One region of the Rahnella sp. AN3-3W3 genome, then DNA from elsewhere that is predicted to be linked to it. Evidence: predicted binding sites of a transcription regulator. Region 1 holds the regulator's gene; the other holds the start of a gene.
What was found. Region 1 encodes PhoB, which activates phosphate uptake and scavenging genes when phosphate is short. Its sites were predicted from a motif close to CTGTCATAAAACTGNCNNAT; they were not measured.
Positions count from the first base shown of each region.

Region 2: UC15_RS16305 (heavy metal response regulator transcription factor) is a predicted target of PhoB. The motif match lies at 2,052-2,071, and genes of this name have one in related genera.

Region 1 is NZ_JYDG01000013.1:6,418-11,457, reverse strand. Features, by position in the region: gene phoR (phosphate regulon sensor histidine kinase PhoR) at 1-976, opposite strand, end outside; gene phoB (phosphate response regulator transcription factor PhoB) at 999-1,688, opposite strand; gene sbcD (exonuclease subunit SbcD) at 1,926-3,164, shown strand; gene sbcC (exonuclease subunit SbcC) at 3,161-5,040, shown strand, end outside.
Region 2 is NZ_JYDG01000056.1:9,374-14,413, reverse strand. Features, by position in the region: gene UC15_RS16320 (molybdopterin-dependent oxidoreductase) at 1-649, opposite strand, end outside; gene UC15_RS16315 (cytochrome b/b6 domain-containing protein) at 642-1,283, opposite strand; gene UC15_RS16310 (hypothetical protein) at 1,323-1,946, opposite strand; gene UC15_RS16305 (heavy metal response regulator transcription factor) at 2,160-2,834, shown strand; gene UC15_RS16300 (heavy metal sensor histidine kinase) at 2,827-4,260, shown strand; gene eptB (kdo(2)-lipid A phosphoethanolamine 7''-transferase) at 4,497-5,040, shown strand, end outside.

The DNA of each region.
Region 1 (5,040 bases):
CCAGATTCGACACCGCGCTGCGTAACTGATCTTCATTGCCAAAGACCTTCAGTTTCTCGTTTACACGGAACACCACTTCGTGACGGCCACTGCTTAAGGATTGCACTTCGCGCTCCAGCATGCCGAGCATTACCGGAATATCGACTTTCTCGTGCATATCGATATTTGCTGACGCTTCGATTTTCGACAATGTCAGCAGCTGCTTGACCAGCCCGTCCATGCGCCGCGTCTGCTCCTGCATGGTGTCCAGCGCTTTGGTACGAAACGGCTCTTCCAGTTTGGCGTCTTCCATCATTTCCAGATATCCCTGCAATACAGTCAGCGGGGTTCTCAGTTCATGACTGACGTTAGCGAAGAAGTTACGACGTGCACCTTCGAGCTGACGCATCTGCGTAACATCACGCGCCACCATCAGCAATTGCCCTTCGGAATAAGGCATAACGCGAAACTCGACGTAATGCTCGTTATTGAGTTGCAGATTCAGGGCACGGCTGAAATCACGGGTCTGGATCCAGGTACGAAACTCGGGATAACGCAGCAGGTTAAAGATGTGTTGTCCGTTATCTTCCGGCCAGCGGAAACCGAGCAAATCTTGCGCCAGCCCGTTACACCAGAAAATATTGCCCTCTTCCGTCGTCAGTACCACCGCATCGGGTAATGATTCGGCACCACTGCGGAAACGTTTAATGAGCTGACCTAATTCGCGACGGCGACGGCGGTTACGCATCTGCATCTGGTTTAGCCCGTAAAACAAAGGCTCCCAGCTCCAGCGGCCATTCGGCGGGGTTATGCTGCGGTCAAGCCACAGCCAGTGAGAGAGTTTGAGCTGGTTGTAATAATTCCAGCCCAGCGCCGCCAGCAGCGACGCAAAGAGGAGCCAGCCGAAATGGCCGACGAAGATACCGAGGATTAACGCGGGCAGGCAAAAGAGAAAGAATTCACCGGCCAATCGTTTCCATGACAAACGTTCTAGCACACAGATTCTCCGCTGTGGGGACTCAATAACGCGTTGAAAAACGGTATCCGGTTCCACGAACAGTCTGGATCATTCTGTCATGTCCACTGGTTTCCAGCGCTTTACGTAAACGACGAATATGCACGTCTACCGTGCGATCTTCCACATAAACGTTAGTGCCCCAGACGTTATTGAGCAACTGTTCGCGGCTGTAAACACGTTCGGAGTGGGTCATAAAGAAGTGCAATAATTTAAATTCGGTCGGCCCCATATCGAGCGCCTGCTCGTTGGCCATCACACGGTGAGACGACGGATCCAGGCTTAAACCCTGCATGTCGATCACTTCTTCCACCGCCATTGGCGAGATGCGTCGCATCACGGCTTTAATGCGGGCAACCAATTCTTTTGGAGAAAACGGTTTGGTGATGTAATCATCGGCACCGACTTCCAGGCCGCGTACCCTGTCTTCTTCTTCACCGCGGGCGGTCAGCATCATCACCGGAATTTCGCGGGTCAGCGCTTCACGTTTGAGATGTTTGATAAACTGAATACCGGAACCGCCGGGTAACATCCAGTCGAGCAGGATAAGTTCAGGGTAAGGTTCTACCAGCTGGCCAACGGCTGAATCAAAATCTTCAGCTTCTACTGCCTGATAGCCATTCTGTTCCAGTACAAAACACACCATTTCACGGATTGGAGCTTCGTCTTCAACCACCAGTATACGTCTTGCCATCGTAGGTCCTGCCAATAGGTTAGCGATCTTTTATTTGATTGCGGGCGCCATTATGCGTCAGTTTTGTGACAGATTTATGAATAGAAAGGATGGTTCATTACAGTCAAATATGACAGAGACATTTCTTCTATTCAGCTGCCATCTCGCTGAAATTGGTCTGATTTATCGGGGACAGCGTCCCCCGCCGACGTTTATACTTTGCCCCATTGTCGTCATCCAGATCCATACGGGAGTCTCATGCGCCTGATCCACACGTCAGACTGGCACCTCGGCCAGTACTTTTTCACCAAAAGCCGCGCCGCCGAACATCAGGCATTTTTGCGCTGGCTGACTGGTCAGGTGCAGCAACATCAGGTAGATGTCGTGATTGTGGCAGGCGATATATTTGATACCGGTTCCCCGCCCAGCTATGCCCGCGAGCTTTACAACCGCTTCGTCGTCGAGTTGCAACAAACCGGCTGTCAGCTGATTGTACTGGCGGGGAATCACGATTCTGTCGCCACGCTCAATGAATCGCGAGAACTGCTTTCCTGCCTGAATACGCGGGTGATTGCGACCGTCGGCGAAAACCTCTCTGAACAGATTTTAGTGCTCAACCAGCGTGACGGGACACCGGGCGCGGTACTTTGCGCTATTCCGTTTTTACGTCCGCGGGATTTGCTCGCCAGTCAGGCGGGACAATCCGGCAGCGACAAACAGCTGGCATTGCAGGAAGCCATCGCCGCGCATTATGACGCGTTGTGGCAGGCCGCGCAGACCAAACGCGACGAACTCGGCGTTTCGCTACCGATCATTGCTACCGGCCATCTGACCACGGTTGGCGTCAGCACCTCCGATTCCGTGCGCGACATCTATATAGGCACACTCGATGCCTTCCCCGCGCAGGCGTTTCCGCCGGTCGATTACGTGGCACTTGGTCATATCCACCGCGCACAGTGCGTCGCCAAAACCGAACATATCCGTTACAGCGGTTCGCCGATTGCGCTGAGTTTTGATGAACTGAGTAAAGCCAAAAGTGTGTACTTACTGGACTTTGAGGGCGCGACGCTCAACGCCATCGACACGCTGGAGATTCCCGTTTTCCAGCCCATGCAGATAATCAAAGGCTCGCTGGCAGAAATCGAAAAACAACTGGCGCAGTTCGAAGGCGGCGATCCGGCCAAACCGGTGTGGCTGGATATTGAAGTCGCCACGCAGGATTATCTCAGTGATATTCAGCGCCGCATTCAGGCGCTGACGGCAGATTTGCCAGTAGAAGTGGTGCTTTTACGCCGCAGTAAAGAACAGCGTATCAACCGCATTGAGCAACAGGAAAAAGAGACACTCAGCGAACTGAGCGTCAGTGACGTCTTTGAAAGACGGCTGGCACTGGAACCGGATCCTGACGAACCACGTCAGGCGCGGATGCGCACGCTGTTTGCGCAGGTTGTTGAACAGGTCACCAGCGGTCAGAATGCGGAGGACAGCGCACAATGAAAATTCTCAGTTTGCGTTTAAAAAACCTGAACTCGCTGGAAGGCGAATGGAAAATTGATTTCACCGCTGAGCCTTTTGCCAGCAACGGATTGTTCGCCATCACCGGCCCGACCGGCGCGGGGAAAACCACCCTGCTCGATGCCATCTGTCTGGCGCTGTATCATCAGACGCCACGTCTGAACATCACGCCAAGCCAGAACGAGCTGATGACGCGCCACACCGCCGAATCGCTGGCCGAAGTGGAGTTTGAAGTCAAAGGCGTCGGTTATCGCGCGTTCTGGAGTCAGCGCCGCGCCAAAAACTCGCCGGACGGCAATCTGCAGGCACCGAAAGTAGAGCTGGCATTGCTGGCCGACGGCAAAATTCTGGCCGATAAAGTGCGCGATAAACTCGATGCCATCGCCACACTGACCGGGCTGGATTTCGGTCGCTTCACCAAATCCATGATGCTGTCTCAGGGGCAATTTGCCGCATTCCTGAATGCCGATGCCAATGACCGCGCCGAACTGCTGGAGGAACTGACCGGCACCGAAATTTACGGGCTGCTGTCTGAGCGAGTATTTGAGCAACATAAAGAAGCGCGGATAACGCTTGATGGTCTGCACCAGCGCATGGCCGGGATCGAACTGCTCAGCGAAGAACAGCGCCAGACGCTTGAAGCACAACTTGCTGAACTGAACGCGCAGGAAATCACGCTCAGTCAGCAGGCGCAACAGCGCCAGCAGGATCTGAACTGGCTGCAACAGTGGCAGCAGGTGCAGCAAAAACAGCAGCAATCTCAGCAAGAACTGACCGCCGCCGAGCAGGAAAATCTGGCCGCCGCGCCGCAGTTACAGCAACTGGCGCGCAGCGAACCGGCAGAAAAACTGCGTCCGTTGCTCAACGATCGCCAGCGTTGTCAGGATGAATCGCAACGTCTTCAGCAGCAACTGGCGCACCTGACGCAGCAGCAGGAACAGCAAATCGCGCAAATGACGCCGCTGAATCTGGCGGTGGAGCAGGCACAAACGTCACGTCAGAAACAGGCGGAAGAACAGCGTCAGACCCAAACGCTGATCGAAGAAAAAATCCTGCCGCTGGATGGCGAAATCACCCGTTTGCGTAAATCACTGACTGAAACACAGCAGTCTGTCACTGATGTGCAGAAACTTGTCAGTGAGCATAACGCGACGCTGGTGCAAATGACCGCCGAACGACAGAAGCTGGACGAAGAAAGCCGCCAGCATACGACCCGCCAGACCGCGCTGACCGGCGCACTTAACACTGCGCAACAGCGTCTGACTGAGCAGGAAAAACAGCACCCGCTGGCAGCATTGCAGAAACGACAATCCGAACTCACGCAGCTGCGTCCGGTGCGGCAACAGCTGTTTTCACTCGCTCAAATTTTCCCGCAGCTTAATCAGCGCGTGCAGCAACAGCAAAAAGATTTCCTACAGTATCAGACGCAACTGGCTGAAGAAGAACAGCGTCTGGCCACCATCCGCCTGCAATGTCAGAAACAGCTGGAGCATCTCAACGACGTTAAAGCACTGCATAAACAGGAAATGCTGATCGTCAGCCTCGAAGCCGAACGTGCGAATCTGCAAAGCGGCAAAGCCTGCCCGCTGTGCGGTTCCACATCGCATCCGGCGATTGAACATTATCAGGAGGTCAAACCTTCTGAAACGGCGCAGCGCGTCGAGAAAATGCAACTGGAGTTCGATGCGGTAAAAGCCAGCGGTATCGAACTGGCAACAAAAATTAAAAGTCTGAAAGAACAGCAAACGCGGCTGCAAATCCAGCTGGAGCAAGACCAGCAGCAACTGAATGCGCATACCGCAAACTGGCAACAGCTCAGCGCACCGCTGAACCTGACGTTTACGCTACATGACACCGC
Region 2 (5,040 bases), on a different contig from region 1:
TTCTCAGGCGTAACGGGTAACCGAAATCCGGCGGTAACGGTTTGCCGCCGAAATCCAGCGCCAGAATGGTTTGCGGATGCAGCGCCGTCGCCATATCGATGCTGGAATAATAACGGTCGTCACATTTGAATCCGACGTATTTAGCGGTCAGATCTGCGCCGATGTGCTGTAAAAACGTTTTCAGCGGCACGCCTTTCCACTGACCAATTGCGCTCCAGCCTTCAATGCAAATCAGACGGGTGATCTGACTTTCCTGAGGCAGTCGCTGTAACTGTTCCAGCGTCCACGAGGCTTTCTTTTGCACCAGACCGGAGACTTCAAGCCGGTAATTGGGAATGTCTATTTCCGGCACGTTGTATTCCGGATAATAAGCATTGAAGCGGAACGGCGTGGTGATCTGGTCAGCGCGATAGGTTTGCGCCAGTTTTTGTCCGCTGAACAGCCAGCCTTGCACGCGGTCATTCCAGCGTGACATCGCCCACAGCACTTTATCGACCTCGTCACCGTCCTGCAGATTACAGCCAGTGAGCATCGATACCGCGCCTAACGTGAGGCCTCCACGCAATAACATGCGGCGCTGAATATTGACCAGTTGCTTGCGCTGATCGGGCTCAAGAATAATTTTTGGCCGGCGTGATTTATCACTCATCGGCGCTTTCCTCCGTACTTATTTTTTTGCCGCCGGTCAGCATTGCCACGAAGGTTTTTGGCACCAGCAGAACCATCAGTACGTGAATAATGACGAACAGCATCACGCCGCTCATCGCAAAAAAATGCACATAACGCGCGATATCAAAACCGCCAAACAACCACACCAGACCGCTGAACTGTACCGGTTTCCAGATGGACAAACCGGAAAGCAAAAGCAATACGCCGAGCAACAGCACGCCGCTGTACATCAGTTTTTGCACGGCGTTGTACTGCCCGAGTTTGTGGGGAAGTTTGAATGTCAGCGCGCGAACGGTATCGCGCCAGACGGAGCGCGGCGAAAAGGGGTAAAAGTCGCGGCGGAAATGGCCGCTGAACATGCCCCAAAGAATGTAGAAAAGGGCGTTTGCTGCCAGCAACCACATGACTGCCAGATGCCAGGCGATGTTGCCGCCCAGCCAGCCGCCGAGGGTCGTGCTCTGGGGAAAGGTAAACGAGAAAATCGGGTCGGCGTTATAAATCCCCCAGCCGCTCATTACCATGCCGATCATTGCCAGCAGATTAATCCAGTGACAAATGCGCACCGGCCAGGAATGCACCCTGCGTTTGCGAAGTGGAGAGGGCTGAGGTTTCACGGAAAAACTCCTGTTGTCCGGTAAGGCCGTCAGGCCGGATTACATTGGTGGCGTAACGCCGTCTTTGCCCGCAGAAATGCCGCGTGCAACCAGGGAACCTTTGTCATCTTTCATCGCGAACAGCACGACTTTGGTGCCCGGTTTCAGCAGACTGCGGTCACCCGGTGCCAGCAGAACGACCGGTACATCGTCAGGAACGACAACGGTTTTCTCTGCATCATGGTATTTCACAGTCAGCGTGCGGCCATTGCTGTTAACCAGTTTGCCGACGGTGCCGTTGGTCATGGTGTTGATTTTGCCGTCCGGCGATTCAAACGGATTGAAACCTTCGCCGCTGCCGCGCAGGCTTGGCGCAAATACGTGAACTTCCAGCGCTTTCAGTGTGCCGTTGGCCTGAGGTACTGCCGCCGTACCGATGAAGCTGTCGGCTTTGATATCGCTGATCTGGCCTTTGGTGACGGAGTTGATACGGGTTTTATCCGTCAGCTTAACGTCGAGCTTTTCGCCCTGACGGGTGGTGATTTGTACTGATGAGTCATTAACAGAATCAATGGTTCCGCGTGTTGGTTTGATCACGTTATCGGCGGCAAAAGCCGATGCCATTGTGCTGCTCATCAGCAGTGAACCCAGTAACAGACCCGCAAGACGTTTGGTGGTATTCATTATTAACTCTCCAGTTTCCGGCATTATTTCATTTGGTTAGAAGAATCACTGACCCTGCCAGTGATGAATAGCTTCATTAAGAGTGGACGATAAACCGGGATTGGCTGATGACAAATTGATGACAAAATTGTCATCAAAGGTGTCTGGCGAAACTGATAAACTTCCCCATGAATCATTCTTTGGGAGAATGGTATTGCGGCGCTGAGGGCCTGAATGCGGATACTGGTGATTGAAGACGATGTCAGTACGGGCGATTACCTGAAAAAAGGGCTGACCGAAGCCGGTTATAGCGTCGATCTGGCGCGTAACGGGGCCGATGGCCTGTTTCTGGCGCTGGAGGAGGGCTATGACACGGTGATCCTCGATGTCATGCTGCCCGGCCTCGACGGCTGGCAGGTGATGGAAGTTCTGCGCAAGAAAAGCGACGTGCCGGTGCTGTTTCTCACCGCACGTGATGAAGTGCAGGATCGCATCCACGGGCTGGAACTGGGCGCTGACGATTATCTGATCAAACCGTTTTCCTTTACCGAACTGGTATTGCGTATCCGCACGTTGCTGCGCCGTCCGGCAGCGCGTGAGCCGGATATTTACTCGGTCGATGACCTGCATCTTGATGTGCTACGCCGTCGCGTAACCCGTCAGGATCAGACCATCGCGCTGACCAATAAAGAATTCATGTTGTTGCAGCTGCTGATGCGTCGCGAAGGCGAAGTGCTGTCGCGCACCATGATCGCCTCGCAGGTATGGGATATGAATTTCGACAGTGATACAAACGTGGTGGATGTCGCCATTAAGCGTCTGCGCGCCAAAGTTGACCGTGGCTTTGAGCTGAAACTGATCCACACCGTGCGCGGCATCGGCTACGTCTGTGAAGTGCGCAATGACTGATTTAACCTCCGCTAAAAAGCCTGCACGGGCCATGTCGCTGACGCTGCGCGCCACATTACTTTTTGCGCTGCTGGCCTCGCTGGTGGTCAGTGCCGTGGGCTTTTATCTCTACTATTCGATGGACAAAGAACTGGTGCGCCGTGCGGATTATCAGGTCAGCGGGCGCGTGCAGTATTTTCGCCATCTGCTGGCGAATGAATTCCCGCTGTCACAGCTGAGCCGTAATCCTGGTCTATTTGAAAATATGCTCGGCAATGAGCGCGATATTCTGACCTTCAGCCTTTCCGGTGAACCGCCGTTAATCAACGTCAATCCTTCACACCTTGTTTTGCCGCCGTTTGCCGCGGTACCCGAAGGGCAGCCGCTGACGCTGAAAACGGTTCACGGGCAAAAGGCGCCAGATGGCACGCCGGTGCGTTTTGCCCGTGCTGCGGTAAAAATTCAGGACGGACGCACGGTTGAAATTACCGCAGGCCATTTCATGACCGAAGAATCGCGCCTGTTAGAAACCTTCCGCTGGGAAATTATCGGCGCAGTGTTGTTTTCGTATGTGCTGATTGCCGCACTGGGTTATCTGGTCATCCGCCGCGGGTTGAGGCCGCTGCGCAATATGGCGCGGGAAGCGACGCAAATCCACCCGGCCAGCTTATCGACGCGCCTGAGTACAGACAAAGCGCCGCAGGAATTACAGCAACTCATCCTTTCTTTCAACGATATGCTGGAAAGGCTGGCGGAAGGTTATCAGCGCCTGACGCAGTTTTCCGCTGATCTGGCCCATGAAATCCGCACGCCGGTGGGCGCGCTGATGGGGCATTGTCAGGTGGCGTTGTATCAGCCACGCACGGTCGAAGAATATGAAACACTGCTTGCTAACAATATGGAAGAACTGGAACGCATCTCGCGCATGGTCGAAAACATCCTGTTCCTGGCGCGTGCTTCGGATGCGCGGTCGGTTCTCACCATAACCAGCATTGATGTTTCATCAGAAATTACGCGTATCCAGGAATATTTTGAAGGGCTGGCAGAAGAGCGGGAAATGACCCTGCATGGCGATGGGCGCGGTGTATTACACGCGGATGCTATTTTGTTCCAGCGTGCGCTGAGCAATCTGGTTGCCAATGCGGTGCGTTATGGCCGTGAAGGAACCGAAGTGGTATTGCGCGCCGAACCTCATGCTAAAGGCATGGATATTCACGTTATCAGTCAGGGCGATCCGATACCGGCAGATAAGCTCGGAAAACTTTTCGACCGTTTCTATCGTGCGGATGCGTCGCGCAGTGAAGGTGGCAGTTCGAGCGGGCTCGGTTTATCGATTGTTCAGGCCATTATGGCGCTGCATCAGGGCAGTGTCAGTGTTGAAAGTTCAGCGCAGGGAGAGACGCGTTTCACGCTGTCCTTTCCTGATGCGGGTCACAAAGATTCTTAATAATTGCTCAACAGATTTCAAAAAATGAGTCGGAAAAGTATGAAACCCACATTTCTATGGCTTTGAAACATAAGCAATTCGTTAATTTTGTAACATTATCACATTGGAAGTCACCAATGACTTTGAACGATTATAGGCGTTCCGGGGTCTGAATTGTCCTAAGGAGCAGGTTCCATCCTCCGGTACGAGCGGTCTTTACGACGTAAACAGACTCACAAAAGAGCCATTTATTTCTAATGCATAAATTACGAACACTTTCGCAACAGAGCATCTCTTTGTTCATTGCACTTTATCTTGGGATTTTACTGAACCTTCCGATCTTCTTCCGTCGTTTCGAGCAGCTGCATTATGACAATGCGTTGTCCATTGCTGTTGAAGCGATCGCCTGTTTCGCGCTGGTCTACTTCCTTTGTATGTTGCTGTCTTATACCGGAAAAACCGTTTTCCGTGTGCTGATGACGGCCATTGTTATTTCCTCCGCTGCCGCCAGCTATTACATGATCCTGTTCAACGTCGATATCGGTTACGGTATTTTGGCGGCGGCGCTGGCATCGGACTCCATTGATCTCTCGAAAGAATCTGTCGGAACGCACTTCATCGCCTGGACGGTTTTGGTCAGCCTGATCCCGGTCCTGCTGTTGTGGCTGAGCAAAATGCCGGGTGCGGCGCTCAGACAAACCACCTTTAAAAATCTGGCGGTGAGAACCGTGCTGCTCGCGGTTTCCGGGCTGATTTGTTATATGCCGCTGCGTCTGATGGGCAAAGTGCAGGATCGTCACG